2 regions of the Bacillus sp. OTU2372 genome follow, and region 2 is predicted to be linked to the other one. Evidence: riboswitches for the same ligand, from Rfam matches in the RefSeq annotation. Region 2 holds a riboswitch; the other holds the start of a gene.
The links. A riboswitch is a leader RNA that binds a small molecule or an ion and turns the genes downstream of it on or off. The one in region 2 is predicted to bind FMN.
Positions count from the first base shown of each region.

Region 1: it holds a riboswitch for FMN, as region 2 does, so the genes downstream of both, AAHB15_RS15590 (ECF transporter S component) here and ribE (riboflavin synthase) in region 2, are expected to answer to the same signal.

Region 1 covers NZ_JASATK010000009.1:34,385-42,612, forward strand. The annotation lists gene ccsB (c-type cytochrome biogenesis protein CcsB) at 1-865, shown strand, start outside; gene AAHB15_RS15565 (response regulator transcription factor) at 1,047-1,763, shown strand; gene AAHB15_RS15570 (ATP-binding protein) at 1,760-3,538, shown strand; gene sigX (RNA polymerase sigma factor SigX) at 3,917-4,468, shown strand; gene AAHB15_RS15580 (hypothetical protein) at 4,443-5,615, shown strand; gene AAHB15_RS15585 (peptidoglycan DD-metalloendopeptidase family protein) at 5,793-6,548, shown strand; FMN riboswitch at 6,678-6,810, shown strand; gene AAHB15_RS15590 (ECF transporter S component) at 6,973-7,548, shown strand; gene AAHB15_RS15595 (ferredoxin) at 7,662-7,910, opposite strand; gene AAHB15_RS15600 (helix-turn-helix domain-containing protein) at 8,176-8,228, shown strand, end outside.
Region 2 covers NZ_JASATK010000004.1:191,324-199,551, forward strand. The annotation lists gene ribH (6,7-dimethyl-8-ribityllumazine synthase) at 1-274, opposite strand, end outside; partial or broken gene ribB (3,4-dihydroxy-2-butanone-4-phosphate synthase) at 301-927, opposite strand; gene ribE (riboflavin synthase) at 958-1,617, opposite strand; FMN riboswitch at 1,805-1,951, opposite strand; gene AAHB15_RS10370 (GyrI-like domain-containing protein) at 2,074-2,544, opposite strand; gene katA (catalase KatA) at 2,900-4,360, opposite strand; gene AAHB15_RS10380 (cold-shock protein) at 4,656-4,856, opposite strand; gene AAHB15_RS10385 (Cof-type HAD-IIB family hydrolase) at 4,966-5,715, opposite strand; gene AAHB15_RS10390 (iron-sulfur cluster assembly accessory protein) at 5,859-6,164, opposite strand; gene qoxA (cytochrome aa3 quinol oxidase subunit II) at 6,535-7,503, shown strand; gene qoxB (cytochrome aa3 quinol oxidase subunit I) at 7,503-8,228, shown strand, end outside.

The sequences.
Region 1 (8,228 bases), on a different contig from region 2:
AATGCCAGTTGCCATATTGGTTATTGCTTATGCAAGTATGTTTCCAAGAGAGATTACACCATTAATACCAGCCCTGCAAAGTTATTGGCTTCATATCCATGTAACCACTGCGGCCATGGGAGAAGCCATCCTTGCGATTAGTTTTGCTGCAGGACTAATCTATCTTGTAAAGGCAATTGATCAAACAAAACCAAATAAACAAACCTTTTGGCTCGAGGTTGTGATGTTTGCCCTTGTCACAGTTTTAGGTTTTGTAGCAGTTTCATCTATCTTTTCAGCTATGGACTACAATGAAAAATTTAATTGGATAGACAAACATGATAATCAGATGTCTGTAGAGTATACAATGCCCGCCATTACAGGTCCTCATGATGGGGAATTATTAACAAAGAATGGTTTTAAACCATTAGTCGAAATGCCCGCTTTCATTAATGCAAAAAAATCAAATACGGTTATATGGTCTTTAATTGGGGGTCTAATCTTATACGGATTGATTCGCTCTGTGTTAAGACAACGGATTGCGGCTGCCCTTAAACCCCTTGTAAAAAATATTAAGCTGGATTTCGTTGATGAAATTAGTTACCGATCTGTATTAATTGGTTTTCCTGTATTCACTTTGGGTGCACTTATTTTTGCAATGATATGGGCACAAATGGCCTGGTCAAGATTTTGGGGCTGGGATCCAAAAGAAGTTTGGGCATTAATCACTTGGCTTTTTTATGCAGCGTTTTTACACCTTCGCTTATCCAAAGGCTGGCATGGTGAAAAATCTGCTTGGTTAGCCGTAATCGGTTTTGTCATTATTATGTTTAATTTGGTTGCTGTAAATCTTGTTATCGCTGGACTTCATTCCTACGCCGGATAAGCCAAGTGGAACATAGCCATATAGCCTTCACTTATATAAGTGGAGGCTTTTATAAAATCAAGAACTTTTATTAAAAAATTATATTGTCAAATAATTGACACACTTTACGGGAGTAATTACCTTGAAAATGTAGCAAAATGCTATTCCATTTTGTAAAATAAACTCCATGGGGGGATTAATAATGGAAAAAGACGTAAAGATTTTGGTCGTAGATGATGAGGAAAGAATTCGCCGTTTATTAAAAATGTATTTAGAGCGTGAAGAATATATAATCGATGAAGCAGAAGATGGAAATGAAGCCTTATCTAAGGCATTTGCTAATGATTACGATGTTATTTTACTTGATTTAATGATGCCTGGTAAGGATGGAATTGAAGTCTGCCGTGAGTTAAGAGAAAAAAAGGCTACTCCTGTTATTATGTTGACTGCTAAGGGAGAGGAAATCAACCGTGTACAGGGCTTTGAAGTTGGTACCGATGATTATATTGTGAAGCCATTCAGCCCAAGGGAAGTAGTATTACGTGTGAAAGCATTGTTAAGACGCTCATCTCAAACAAGTTATTTGCAAACAGAAACAACGACAAAAGATGTAATTGTTTTTCCACACTTAACTATTGATAATGATGCACACCGGGTAACCGCCGATGGGAAAGAAGTTAGCTTAACACCAAAAGAATACGAATTGTTATATTTCTTAGCCAAAGCACCGGACAAAGTGTTTGATCGCGAGCAATTATTAAAAGAAGTATGGCATTATGAGTTTTTTGGGGATTTACGAACAGTAGATACCCATGTAAAACGTCTCCGTGAGAAGTTAAATAAGGTATCAGAGCAAGCAGCAAGAATGATTGTTACCGTTTGGGGAGTGGGATACAAATTTGAGGTAACTAATGAATGACCTTTTTACGAAGTGTTGTAGGTAAACTCTGGTTTACCATTATTTTTTTAGTTTCATTTGTACTGTTCATCCTAACAGTGATGCTTCTTGAGCTTTTCCAAAACCACAACATTCTTGAAACAAAGAATAATTTAACCAATACAGCTGAAAAGATTGCAAATGTTTTGGAAGCACATCCAAATGATAAATTCCCACTTGGCCTAGAAATTTCTTGGGAGATTATAGATGATGTGACCAAAGTAGTAATTGTTAAAAATGAACACGAAGTCTATTATTCTCCAAATGCTGAAAAGGATAAAAAGTTATCCGTATATGATATCAAAAAAGATCCAGACTTTTTAGCTGTGTTTCATCACAAAAAATCTGTTGAAAAAGTATCTAATCTATCATCAAAAAACAACAATCAGGATGCGAGTTATTCCATCATAGGTGTTCCTTTGCATCTCCCAGGTGAAAAAAATGGAGCTGTCTTTATTTATCAATCACTTGAAGTGATTAAGGAAACATCTGATGAAACAACAAAATACATCTTGCTTGTTGCGGGTGTCGCGATTATTTTAACCACAATTTTTGCCTTTTTCTTGTCAACGAGAATAACAGCCCCGCTCAGAAAAATGAGAGAAGCTGCTTTTGAAGTAGCAAGAGGGAAATTTGATACAAAAGTCCCGATTTTAACACATGATGAAATCGGAGAACTGGCGACAGCATTTAACCAAATGGGCAGACAATTAAAATTTAACATGAATGCGTTGAGCCAAGAAAAAGAACAGCTTTCTAGTATCTTAAGCAGTATGGCAGATGGGGTCATTACCTTTAACCGCGATGGCACCATCTTGATTACGAATCCTCCTGCAGACCGATTTCTGCAATATTGGTATTACGAAAAAGATGGATTCACTGATGCTGAAGCTATCCCATCTCAAGTGATGGAACTTTTTCAAAAATCCTTGGAAACAGAAAAAGAGCAAATTGGTGAGATATCACTTCAAGGTCGTCATTGGGTGATCTTAGTCAGTCCGCTGTATAGCAATCGCTTTATTCGAGGAGCAGTAGCTGTCCTAAGGGATATGACCGAGGAACGACAGTTGGAAAAAATGAGGAAAGATTTTATCGCCAATGTATCACATGAGTTGAGAACCCCTATTTCTATGTTACAGGGTTACAGTGAAGCAATCGTTGATGATATTGCCGAAACGCAGGAAGAGAAAAAAGAGATGGCAAAAGTCATTTACGATGAATCCTTGCGTATGGGGAGACTTGTTAATGAACTATTGGATTTAGCTCGTATGGAGGCTGGACATATCCATCTATCCATAGAAGAGGTTAATCTTTCCGCTTTTATCAATCGGATTATTTATAAGTTTCAAGGTTTAGCCAAAGATAATGATATCCTTTTGTATTCGGAAGCGGAAAATGATAGTTCACCGGGCCTTTTTGACCCTGACCGAATTGAGCAGGTACTGACGAATTTAATTGATAATGCAATGAGACATACACCAAAAGGTGGAAAAGTAAAAGTATCCGTTGTTTCGGAGGACAGAGGGGTTAGAATAGAAGTAAAAGATTCCGGTTCTGGTATACCAGAAGAAGATCTCCCATTTGTTTTTGAACGTTTCTATAAAGCAGATAAAGCTCGAACGAGGGGCAGGGCTGGTACCGGTTTAGGACTTGCCATTGCAAAAAATATCATTGATGCCCATCATGGTACGATTTCTGTTCGGAGTAAAATTAGAATGGGAACGACTTTTTCCTTCTTTCTGCCACGAAAAAAGTAATATTAACAAAAATTTTGCCGATTGTTCTTGATTCACAAGGAACAATTAAAAGCGGAAGCGCCTTGACCAGGGAAAAAAGTAGTTCATTTTTTCTTAGGAGCAACAAGCATAAGGCAAGCCGCGTGAAGGTTGTTACTTTGACCTTCTCGATGGATTGGCTGTAGACCACCGAGCCCCTAGGCGCTGTAGCTAAATAATTATCAAAGTTTAACTACTTGCTCATCCCAAAAAGATGAGCTTTTTCATGTTTTTAATGAGTCTAGTGGCCTGTGATTCCCTGCAAATATCTTCCTTTTCGACTAAAAAAAGTCTATATTTATAAGAGTGAAACTTTTTTATAAATACATCGACTAATATTATGAACGGGGAGGGGAATTGATGGACTCCGTTTTCGATGAGCTTTATCAAAAATATCATCATGACGTGTTCCAATTTCTATTCTATATGGTTAGAAATAAGGAACAGGCCGAGGACCTCGTCCAGGAAGTTTATATTCGAGTATTCAAGGCATATCATCGGTTTGAAGGTAAAAGCAGCGAGAAAACATGGCTCTTTTCAATTGCGCGAAATGTTGCGATTGATTACTTCCGTAAACAAAAGGGTTGGAAGGATCGATTGCTTGAAAAATTTGATTGGTCAACCAATCAGGTGAAGGATGAGTATCCGATTCCAGAAGAAATTACTGTTCAAAATGAAGAGATTAAATGGATTTACAGATGTCTAGAATTTTGCACGGTAGATCAGAGATCTGTCATCATCCTCCGATATTTACAGGATTTATCCATATCTGAAACAGCTAAAGTTCTGGGCTGGACAGAAAGTAAAGTGAAAACAACACAACACCGCTCCTTAAAAGTATTAAAGAAGCATATGGAAATGTTCTATGAAAAGGAGGGAATAATTAGTGAAAAAGTCAGAGTGGAGCGATAGAGAACTAGAAGAACTATTAAGGCAAATGCCCAGTATTCATGATCATCGCGATCCTCGTGACATTTACCAAAATATTTCTCTTAAAAGAAAAAAGCCTAGACCATGGCTGTTACCCGGTCTTGCTGCAACAGCAGCCTTGCTTCTTTTCTTTATTCTAGTCCCAAAGTTTTTGGGTGGGATAAATTTTTCTCATGAAAGTGCAGAAGAAAAATCTTCGTCCAGTGGAAATACAACTGCACAACAAGACAGTAGTGCTTTAAAAAAGGAGAATCCCTCATCTAATGAAACGGAATCTCCTAAACAGGCAGAGTTGCTAAAAACAGAAAACGTTAAGACAGCTATTTATGAAGATGAAGTTGGTAATGGGACTGTGTTAACCTACTGGATTCCAGATGCACAGGCTCAAATACTAATACCTGTTTCAATTATTGTAAATCAGAGCGGGGGCCAATCATGGCTTACTAAATATACGGAGTTAATGGCAAATTTACAGGAGGAGGAATGGGGTTTATCAAACTTCTATCCTCTAAATGCTACGATGAAACTTGATAAAAATGGAAATACAGTAATAGTTGATGTTCCTCCTGATCACCAATATGGTCTAGGCTCCACTACTGAAACGAATTTTATTAATATAATACAGAAGGATATATCAACCAATAGTGATAGTAAAAAAATTAAGTTTACGACAAACGGTCGACCCGGTATAGAGTTAGGAAATTTTGGCAGGATGGAAGAAATCGATGTTACTGCTCAGAATAAACATGCCTACTTTTTGTATTTCCCTGAGGGCAGTAAATTGCCATTCTTAACACCATCTATGGAAACGTATCATGATATATACTCTGCTTTTGAAGCAATGAAAACAGATCAATTAATGGGGTTAAAAAGTTCTTTACTGTCTTTACCTCCAATTAATATTGTATCAATTTCTAATAAAATTATGTATCTTTCATTCGATGGCAGCTATAGTTTACAGGATAATCAACAGTCGATAGTATCTTTCGAGGCTGTACTCTTAACAGCAAAAGAGTTTGGCATTGAAAAAGTTATTATAAAAGATCCTCCTTTAACAAATCTTGGCACATTTGATCTAACTAAAGCAATTAAAGTTCCAATTGCTCCAAATTTACGTAATATACCATAAGAATCGCCGATCAACCCTTGTGGTTGATTTTTTTTATGAATAAAATTTGATAAGTCTCCAAATTATAACAAATATGCTTAGGCTCCCCATAGAACTTACAACTAGGTTCGTTCTAAATAGGACCCATTAAACATATGGTGTGGAGGAGAGGACAATATTAAGGAGGAAAAGAAAGGAATGCGTGACTACATAAAGAGATTTTTAATTGCCATTATTATGGCGCTTTGTGTGAGTTTATTATTTTTAGGTGGAAGACATTCGGAAGCAGCAGGGACACAAGATCTAGGAGTCATCAATGACCACTGGATTTGGCCGGCAGACGGGATTATTTCAGATACATATGGAACAAGGCAGGGAAGGCATAAAGGAATTGATATTGCTGGAAGAATAGACACACCTATCCTTGCCGTTGAGGATGGTGTTGTTGATAAATCGTATTATTCTAATACATATGGAAATGTTGTCTTTATTAAGCATCCAAGTCATTTTGTGACTGTTTATGCGCACTTGAACAGACGAAATGTAGGCAAAGGTCAATTGATCAAACAGGGTGATGTGATTGGAAAGATGGGAAGAACAGGACAAGCTACAGGAACACATCTACATTTTGAAGCACATCAGCTGGAATGGAGATATGATAAAAAATATGCGCTGGACCCTGAACAGCTATTGGGTAAAGCGGATGTCGGCGAATCTGTCCAGGCAGGAATCGCAAGTATTGGTGATTCAGTATTAGCAGCAAGTTCCCATCTGCGCTTACAGCAAATTGAAAATGCTAGCAGCTCCTCAACTTTGGACAAGTACATTGTCAAAGAAGGGGATACCTTGTCCACCATTGCTCAAAAACAGAATACCTCTGTAACCACAGTGAAAAATCTTAATCATTTAACATCCGATCTAATTAAACCAAAGCAGATCCTAATTGTTCCTTAGTAATAGAATCCGCGGCCTCCAGCCCGCGGGTTCTTCTTATTTATATGACGCAAATCATTAAGTAAGTAAGATTTTTTTTCTTAACAAAACAAATATTGTTTAGTATAATAAAGACGTAATTTAATATCGATCTATCTTCGGGGCAGGGTGAAATTCCCGATCGGCGGTATTAGAGCAATGCTCTTAAGCCCGCGAGCCTTTTGTGGCAGGATTTGGTGCGATTCCAAAGCCGACAGTATAGTCTGGATGGGAGAAGATGGAGGTTCTGCAGACATTCAAAAAATGTTGATGTTTTGAATGTTTATTAAGCGTGCCTTTGTAAACTCCCTCAAGTTATTTTTCTTGAGGGAGTTTTTATTTACTTGGGTCGTCTGTTTGCTGAACCTCTCTTCCTAATATGATGGATCAAAAAGGAGAGAGGAAAATGGAAAAAAGAAAGAAGTTAAATGTAAAAGCTTATGTATCAATTGGAATGTTGAGTAGTATAGCCTATTTATTGATGCTATTAAATTTCCCGCTGCCGATATTTCCAAATTTTCTATTTGTTGATTTCAGCGACATCCCAGCGTTAATTGCGGCATTAGTTTTTGGACCGCTTGCCGGTATTTTAGTAGAATTATTCAAAAATGTTCTTAATTATATTGCAACTGGAAGTCAAACAGGCGTACCTGTAGGTCATATCGCAAATTTTGTTGCAGGAATTGTCTTTGTCCTTCCAACATTATTTGTCTATAATCGACTTAAAACTAGAAAAGGTATGACTATTGCGTTAGTGGCCGGAACGGTCATCATGGCTGTAGTTATGAGTATCTTAAATTACATCCTAATCCTTCCTGCATACACGATGCTAATGGGGTTTCCAGATATGAGAAATTTGGTCGTACCTGCGATTTTACCTTTTAATATCTTAAAGGGTATCATGATGTCAGTCATCTTCATGCTATTGTTTATTCGAATGCAAGCATGGATTAATAAATTTTCTGTAGTAAAAGGCGCATAAAAAAACTAAAAAAACAACAAGAGCAACATACTGTCGCTCTTGTTGTTTTTTTATGTAATAGAAAACCCCGTCTGTATAAGACGAGGTCGGATTAAAGCAGCTTTAAGATGAGTTTATTCGAACTTAGTTGGGTTACCTTCAAATGGTTCGTCAGCAACTTTGATTGAATCTGTTGGACAACCTTCGAAAGCATCCATCATGTCATCGATTAATACATCTGGAATTTCAACAATACCTTCATTATCGTCAAGCGTTACAAATGCAATACCTTCATCATCATAATCGTAAATATCTGGTGCTGCTGCGCCACATGCACCACATGCGATGCAAGTTTCCTTGTCAACAATTGTATACTTTGCCATGAAAAAAAACCTCCCAGTAAATAACAAATATTATGCTTCCCAGTTTCCTACTCAGATATGGATGGAAACGAATTACTCATTCCTATTGTAAAGCTGTATGGGCAACTTTTCAATAGAAAAATGATATTAGTGTTAACGGTTTATTGGTGTCAAAACGTTGAAACTTCTTCATTATTAACCAACCAGTAATACAAAATTCATGTTAAAATAAAAAAAGGATAAAATGAGGATTTTTGTCGATAATTGGGTAAAAGTGGTGGGAAAGATGCTGAAATTAGAAACCGTAATTCTATATTGTTTAAAACAACTTAATAGCGA
Region 2 (8,228 bases):
AATCAAAGTGTGGTGTTGCACCGCGGATAACTGTTCCTAGTGTAATTACAGCATCATATTTTTTACTGAATGCCATTTTTTGGGCAATTAGCGGCAGTTCAAACGCACCTGGGACCCAGGCAATATCCACGTCAGATTCGCTTACACCATGACGTTTTAAGGCATCTTTTGCACCGTCTAATAATTTACCTGTAATAAATTCATTAAATCTTCCTACAACAATCCCTACTTTTAACCCACTACCTACTAAATTACCTTCGAAAATATTCGACATGATGATTCCTCCAATATAATTTTTTAATCAGCCTTGGTTTTTAAAGGACTTTCTTTTTTGCTTATATACTCAATCAATGCTTTGATGGTAATCATTTTTATGTTCAAATGATCAGCTATTTCTCTAAGCTGTGGTACACGGGCCATGGTGCCATCTTCATTCATAATTTCACAAATAACCCCGGCCGGTTTAGCACCGCATAATTTCGCAAGATCTACTGCAGCTTCTGTGTGCCCGTTTCTCTGCAAAACGCCGCCTTTTTTCGCGATAAGCGGGAACATATGCCCCGGCCGTTTAAAATCTTCCGGTTTTGCTTCTGGATCCAGTAAACTTAATACAGTTGCAGACCGTTCATAAGCAGAGATTCCTGTCGTCGAAAACTTATGGTCAATACTTACTGTAAAAGCCGTCCCATGATAATCTGTGTTGTGAGCGACCATTGGCGTTAAGTCTAGTTTCTCAGCTAATTCTTCCACGATCGGAACACAAACTAGTCCTCTCCCATGAGTAACCATCAAGTTAATGACCTCAGGTGTTGTTTTTTCCGCTAAGGCGATAAAATCCCCTTCATTCTCCCTGTCTTCATCATCACAAGCTATAATAACCTTGCCAGCTTTTAAATCGGAAAGGGCTTCCTCAATTGAATCAAACATGTGATCACTCCTTTTTCATCATTTTAATGCTTAATAAAAGCCGTTTTCTTCTAAAAAACTTTGGCTGATTCCCGATTTTTTCTTTTGAGGCGTATCATTGCCAGTATTTTTTATAAAATGGCTGATATATTTGCCAATCATATCGCATTCCAGATTGACGATATCGCCTGGACCCTTTAGACCTATAACTGTTTCTGACAGGGTATGAGGGATAAGTGAGAGTGTAAAACTACTTTCCGAAACATCAAATACAGTTAAACTTGTCCCGTCGACCGCAACAGAGCCTCTAGCAATAACAAATCTTAAAACTTCAGGATCTGCCTCTATTTCGTAATAAACTGCATTTTCTAAGGCTTGTTTTCTTTTAATAACCCCGGTTCCATCAGCATGTCCGGAGACAAAATGCCCGCCAAATCTGCCGCCTGCAGCCATTGCACGTTCCAAATTAATCTTTGTCCCACTTTTAATGTTATTTAAGCTGGTCGCTTTAACTGTTTCCGGCATGACGTCTACTGTAAACTGCTTTCCTAAAATAGAAGTAACCGTCAGGCAGACCCCGTTTACAGCAATGCTGTCACCAAGATGTATATCTTGTAGTATTTTTTCAGCCTCTATTGTTAATACATACGAATTGGCTGTCCGCTGAATCTTTGCTACTTTACCTATTTCCTCAATGATTCCGGTAAACATAATCCTTCTTCTCCTTACTTTGGCTCGGGCAAGATTCTAATCCCATTTTTACTAGATCCACGCTATATAAAATACCTTCAGAGTATAAAAAAGACCCTAAAGAATAGAATTTCTTTAGGGTCTTAAAAATGACAATAGGAAATAAAGGGTATAAATGGGCAAATTTCTCCCTAATCATAACCCACTATTTTTCCTTCTCCCATCCAGACTTTAACTGTCGGCTCTGGAGTTTCACCAGATCCACCGTTTAACATTATGTTAACCGGGTCACGGACTAAGAAGCATTGGCTTCATCACCGCCGGTTAGGAATTTCACCTGACCCCGAAGGAAATATTTAGCTTTGTATATAATGTTATTATACTAAAAAGAAATAGTAAAGGGAAATGCTTGAAGACAAGTAATGTCCATTTCTTCACATTTATTTTAAAAAAGGAGTCTAAAAACTCCTTTTTTAACTATTCCTTATAGGTTCTAACCGGTACATAAATCTCAAAATACAAGTCTCCTGACATATTTTGCAGCTTATGCTCTTCTTTAAAAATTTCTAACCCTAAGGCGTGGTAATCCTGTTCATAACCATATTCTTTCATCCAATTGAACAGTTGTTGATATGTATTTTCTACTTCTTCCAGGCTTCCTTTATGAGTAGTACAGACATAGTTCTTTCTCGGAATTGAGAAACCAACCATTCCCTCTGGTACATTCTCGATTTTTCCAACAGGTTTTGTAACATAATAAGTAAACTCTGTTTCACGGCTATGAAATGGCGCAATCACAACAGGTTCGTTGGTCAGACAAGAAACTTCCGCTAAACGATTTTCCATTTTGTTAAAAAGATTTGGGATTGTTTTTACTTCAGAGTATGTACCTGTCCAAGCTATACCAACCACTTTTATTTCTTCTTTCTCTACCACCTTAATCCCCAATTTTAAGACCCCCTTTTTTTACTACATACTATTCTTATAATTCGGATAATATAATTAAAATCCTTCCGAAAAAATTCGACGTTTTACAAAAATTTTTCTGGAAAAGTTTTTTTAAAAATTTGAGTCTGCTACGGTTGTATTTCCAGAAATATCCCCATTGTTGATTGTGAATCCGCCATAGGACGCCGGACAATTCCCCTGACCAGGATTACACGATACAAGGCAAAAATAAATTTTTGCACATTAAAAAATTCCTCCTATCTTAAAACTAGTCTAATAAGAAGAAAAATGCTGTCGGAATTTGGAGAATATAATAAAAAACAGGCTGTTCATGAAAGAACAACCTGTACCTGTTTTATTTCACTTCCTGTGGAATCGCCAATCCTAATCCTTTGGCCACTCTCTCGCCGTATTGTCGGTCGGCTTTATAAAAGTGCTGAATTTGACGTAATTTAACATCCTCTCTCTCTACCGGTTTCATAGCCCCTACTACCGTATCAACTAATCTAGTTCGTTCTTCTTCCGACATTAAACGGTATAGATCACCGGCCTGTGTATAATGATCTTCATGGTCATAAGCAACCTGCGCTGCAGCACCAGTAACTTCAAAAGGTGTTTGTCGTTGTTCAGGTACTTCCTTTGGACCGCCATAGCTGTTTGGCTCATAGTAAACTGATCCGCCGCCGTTATTATCAAAGCGCATTGCACCATCACGCTGATAGTTATTCACTTCTACCTTCGGACGGTTAATTGGAAGTAAGTTATGGTTCGGACCCACCCGGTAACGGTGGGCATCAGAGTAGGCAAATATACGCCCTTGAAGCATTTTATCAGGTGATGCCTCAATTCCTGGTACCATTGTACCTGGCGAGAAGGTGGCCTGTTCAACCTCCGCAAAATAGTTTTCAGGGTTGCGGTTTAAGACCATTCTGCCAACCTCGATTAAAGGATAATCTTTATGTGACCACACTTTTGTGACATCAAATGGATCGAACCGATACGTATTGGCATCTTCAAATGGCATGATTTGAACATGCAGCCTCCATGCTGGGAAGTCGCCATTTTTAATCGCATTAAATAAATCTTCAGTATGATAATCTGGATTTTCACCAGCTAATTTCGCCGCTACATCTGCGGACATGTTTTTAACGCCTTGTTCACTCTTGAAGTGATATTTTACCCAAGAAGCTTCACCATTCTCATTTACCCATTTAAAGGTATGGCTTCCATAACCATTCATATGGCGCAATGTGGCAGGGAGACCACGGTCACCCATTAAATAGGTAACTTGGTGTAAGGATTCAGGTGATAAGGACCAGAAATCCCAAACTGCATTTGGGTTTTTCAAATGGGTTTTAGGGTCTCTTTTTTGTGTATGAATGAAGTCCGGAAACTTAATCGCATCACGAATAAAGAAGATTGGTGTATTGTTACCCACCAAATCATAGTTTCCTTCTTCCGTATAAAACTTAACCGCAAAACCTCTAGGATCCCGTACTGTATCTGCAGAACCCAGTTCACCGGCAACGGTGGAGAAGCGAATGAACATTGGCGTACGTTTACCAACCCCATTAAATAATTTTGCTTTTGTATATTTAGACATATCATTTGTTACTTCAAAATATCCATGTGCACCGGCCCCCTTTGCATGAACCACACGCTCTGGTACGCGTTCACGGTTAAAATGTGCTAATTTTTCTAGTAAGTGGACGTCTTGTATTAAGGTTGGTCCGCGCGAACCAGCCGTCATAGAATTTTGATTATCGCCGACAGGGGCACCTGTTCCAGTTGTTAAATGTTTGTTCGTATTACTCATTTAATCACCTCGTAATCTATTTTTTAATACTTAACTAGATTATAATATATTTTTAGTGAAAATCAATACTAAATTATAATAATTATAATCTGATAAAAAATATAAAATATAACCTGTACTCACTATTACATTCGTATTAAAAAAAGAAGGACGTTATTCCCAATTTAAGAAATAACGTCCAAAAATTTTACTTATTAATTAAAGGATATATTAAAATGAATCAGTGATCCATGTGGATGAATGGAAAAAAATCAAAAAACAGACCCCTTTGTAAGGGTCTGTTTTATTGATAGGTCTATTGTTTTTGAACGTTGACGGCTTGCGGTCCACGTTGGCCATTTTCGATTTCAAATGTAACCTCTTGACCTTCATCCAAAGACTTGTACCCTTCGCCTTGAATAGCTGAGAAATGAACGAATACATCCTCTCCGCCTTCGCGCTCAATGAATCCAAATCCTTTTTCGCTGTTAAACCATTTTACTTTACCATGTTCCATTTTCTTTGTAGCCTCCTAGCACGTAGCCATTACATAATTTTGCAAAATTTATTTGCAAATTTAGTTTTACCAAAGTAATAATCCTTTATACCAATAACTTTTAATTATTCTAAAGAACCCATTTCTGGATGGCTTTAGCTACCCCATCCTCTTCATTTGTTGACGTAATCCAGTCTGCTTCTTCTTTGACCACATCTTGGGCATTACCCATTGCAACACCCAGTCCAGCCTCTTTGATCATCATTAAGTCGTTTCGACTGTCGCCAACTGCCATTACATTCTTCATTTCGATTCCTAACCTGGAGCAGACAAGCGCCAGCCCGCGCGCCTTATTAATACCGGCTGCATTAACCTCAATGTTTTTTAACGTGGAATTCGTTAATTCAAATTCACCTCTTGAGGTCAGTTCGTTAAAAACCAGTTCCCTAGTTGCATCATCTTCAATCGTAAAGCCGAATTTCAACCAGTCCAGTTTATGAAAATCATCCGGCATTTCATTGTGCCAGGTACGCTCTGTATTAATGGCCCAAAACTTAGTTTTATGTAGTTTTGACAGTTCCCACATCCACTGGATATGCTCTGTATTGACAAGGTTTCTTTCAACCAGACCCCTTTTTTCATCATAAATCTCACTGCCATTTACTGTTACTAAGTAGGAGGTGAGCTCTAAATCATCCGCATGTTCTCGAACGGTAAGTATAGAACGCCCTGTACTGAGAACAACGATTATACCTTTATCTTTTGCAGCCTTAATCGCTTTACGATTTTCTTCTGAAACTTGGCCTTTATTATTTAACAAAGTCCCATCCATATCGAGCGCAACTAACTTGATTTCAACATCATTCTTGAAATTTTCCATTACTGTCATAAACTCCCTTCTCCCATGGTCCTTTATAAGATAACATTTTTATTAGTAACTTTTCAAAAATAACCGTATTAGTTTACATAATATAGTTATGGTTAAATAAAAAATCCTGCTCTACAGCAGGATCATAAATGTTATTAATGATGGTGATGGTGTCCGCCTTTTGATGGGTTGGTAATGAGCCATTCCTCTTTTGGGACATGGAAAAATTGAATCCAGACGCCATCCAAGTACTCATCACTTTTATCAAGGATAAAATCAATATCCTTATCCGTTTTGACAACTTCATCATTTTCAGTTGGTGTGTCAAGCATCAAGTCATAATGGGCATGATCTCCGTGCATGCTTGTCACATATACACGAAATAGTTTGCCTTCTGCCTCTTCACTTTCCAACATCTTTTTCAATTCTTTTGCAGCATGGCGATTAATTTTTACCTTCATTTTGCGCTCTCCTCTATTATGTATTCTATTTTATTATCCCACGATAAGACTAAAATAGACAGTTTTAAACGCTAAAACCCTTTATATAAAGGGAATTTGAAAAATGCACGTGCCAGATTCCAATTAATTTCCATATTAGCATTTTAAATCCTTAACAAATTTGTCACAACTTTTTCAAAAAACCTATATAAACATCATGGCGTAATTGTTAATATTGTGATATCGCAATGAGTTGTTAATAAATATCAGTTAATAATTAATTTAAATGCTTGTAATTTTGAAGTGAATGTATTATTCTATTGAAGTTTGTGAATACATTCACGTTAAAATTGTGAACAAATGAACAAATATTTTGGAGGGAAAAACGGACATGTTTAGAAAGATCTTTATTGTTCCACTATTGGCTTTATTGCCTGTGCTGCTCCTTAGCGGTTGTGATTCAAAAATGGTTGTTTTTGATCCAAAAGGTCCAGCAGCAAGAGAAATTCTTGGCTTAATTAACTGGTCATTAGTCTTTATGGCACTTGTGGTAGTTGTGGTATTTGGTTTATTCGGATATATCGTTTGGAAATACCGTGCAACACCTGAGAATAAAGACTATGAGCCACCAGAGGAACATGGCAGTACGAAATTAGAGTTAATTTGGACCTTTATCCCAATTCTAATTGTCATTGCCCTCACGATTCCTACTGTATCTACGATTTACAAGCTTGAAAAGGTTCCGGCTGGTTATGAAAATAAAAAGCCGATTACGATTAATGTTACCTCAGCTGACTGGAAATGGATTTTTAGTTATCCTGAACAAGGGATTGAAACTGTCAATTATGTAAACATTCCTGTCGGAACACCTGTTAAGTTTAAATTAACATCTGCAGGCACTATGCAATCGTTCTGGGTTCCACAATTGGGCGGTCAAAAGTACACCATGAATAAAATGGAAACAGAATTGTATTTAACTGCTGATGAAGTTGGGGAATACCTAGGCAGAAATACAAACTTTAACGGAAAAGGCTATGCGGATATGGAATTTACCGTGGAAGCTAAGAACACTAAAGACTTTGAAAAATGGGTAAATGAAGTTAAAGACACTGCTCCTAAATTGACTGAAAAGAAATATTATGAATTGCTGAACCCAACACATTTAGGACGTGAAACCTACGTCGGTACACATTTACAATGGGTTGACCATTCACAAATGAACTCTAAAACTTTTACTAATCCAAAATTATATGAAGTTCATGGCGTAAAAGGCCAAATTTTCAAGGATGAAGAACCATCTACTGAAACTTCAAAAGACTCGACGAATACGACTGATAAATCAAATGGAGGTGAACATTGATGGGCATTAATTGGCATGATTTCTTTATCGTCGGCAACCCGCTCATCCTAGGTTCCCAGATTGCTATTTTACTAACGATGATTGGTATTGTAGCAGGTGTTTCTTATTTAAAAAAATGGAAGTGGCTTTGGCGCGAATGGCTAACCACTGTAGATCATAAACGAATTGGGATTATGTACATCCTTTCTGGTGTGTTAATGTTTTTCCGTGGTGGTGTAGATGGTCTTCTAATGAAAGCCCAAACCTCACGTCCGGAATTAAAGTTTTTGGATGCACAGCATTACAATGAAATTTTTACGACTCATGGCGTTATCATGATTCTTTTTGCAGCGATGCCATTATTAATTGGTATCATGAACGTTGTTGTTCCATTACAAATTGGCGCACGTGACGTCGCGTTCCCTCAATTGAATGCACTAAGCTTTTGGTTATTCTTTGCAGGTGCGATGCTTTTTAACATCTCGTTTGTTGTGGGCGGATCACCTGATGCGGGTTGGACTGCTTACTTCCCTCTTGCGGGTAAAGAATTTACCCCAGGTATCGGGAACAACTATTATGCAATAGCCTTGCAGATTGCGGGTATCGGTACCCTGATGACAGGGATTAACTTTGTAGTAACAATTTTAAAAATGAGAACAAAAGGCATGGGCCTTATGAAAATGCCAATGTTTACTTGGACTTCTTTTATTGCGTCTGTTATCATTGTATCGGCCTTCCCAATATTC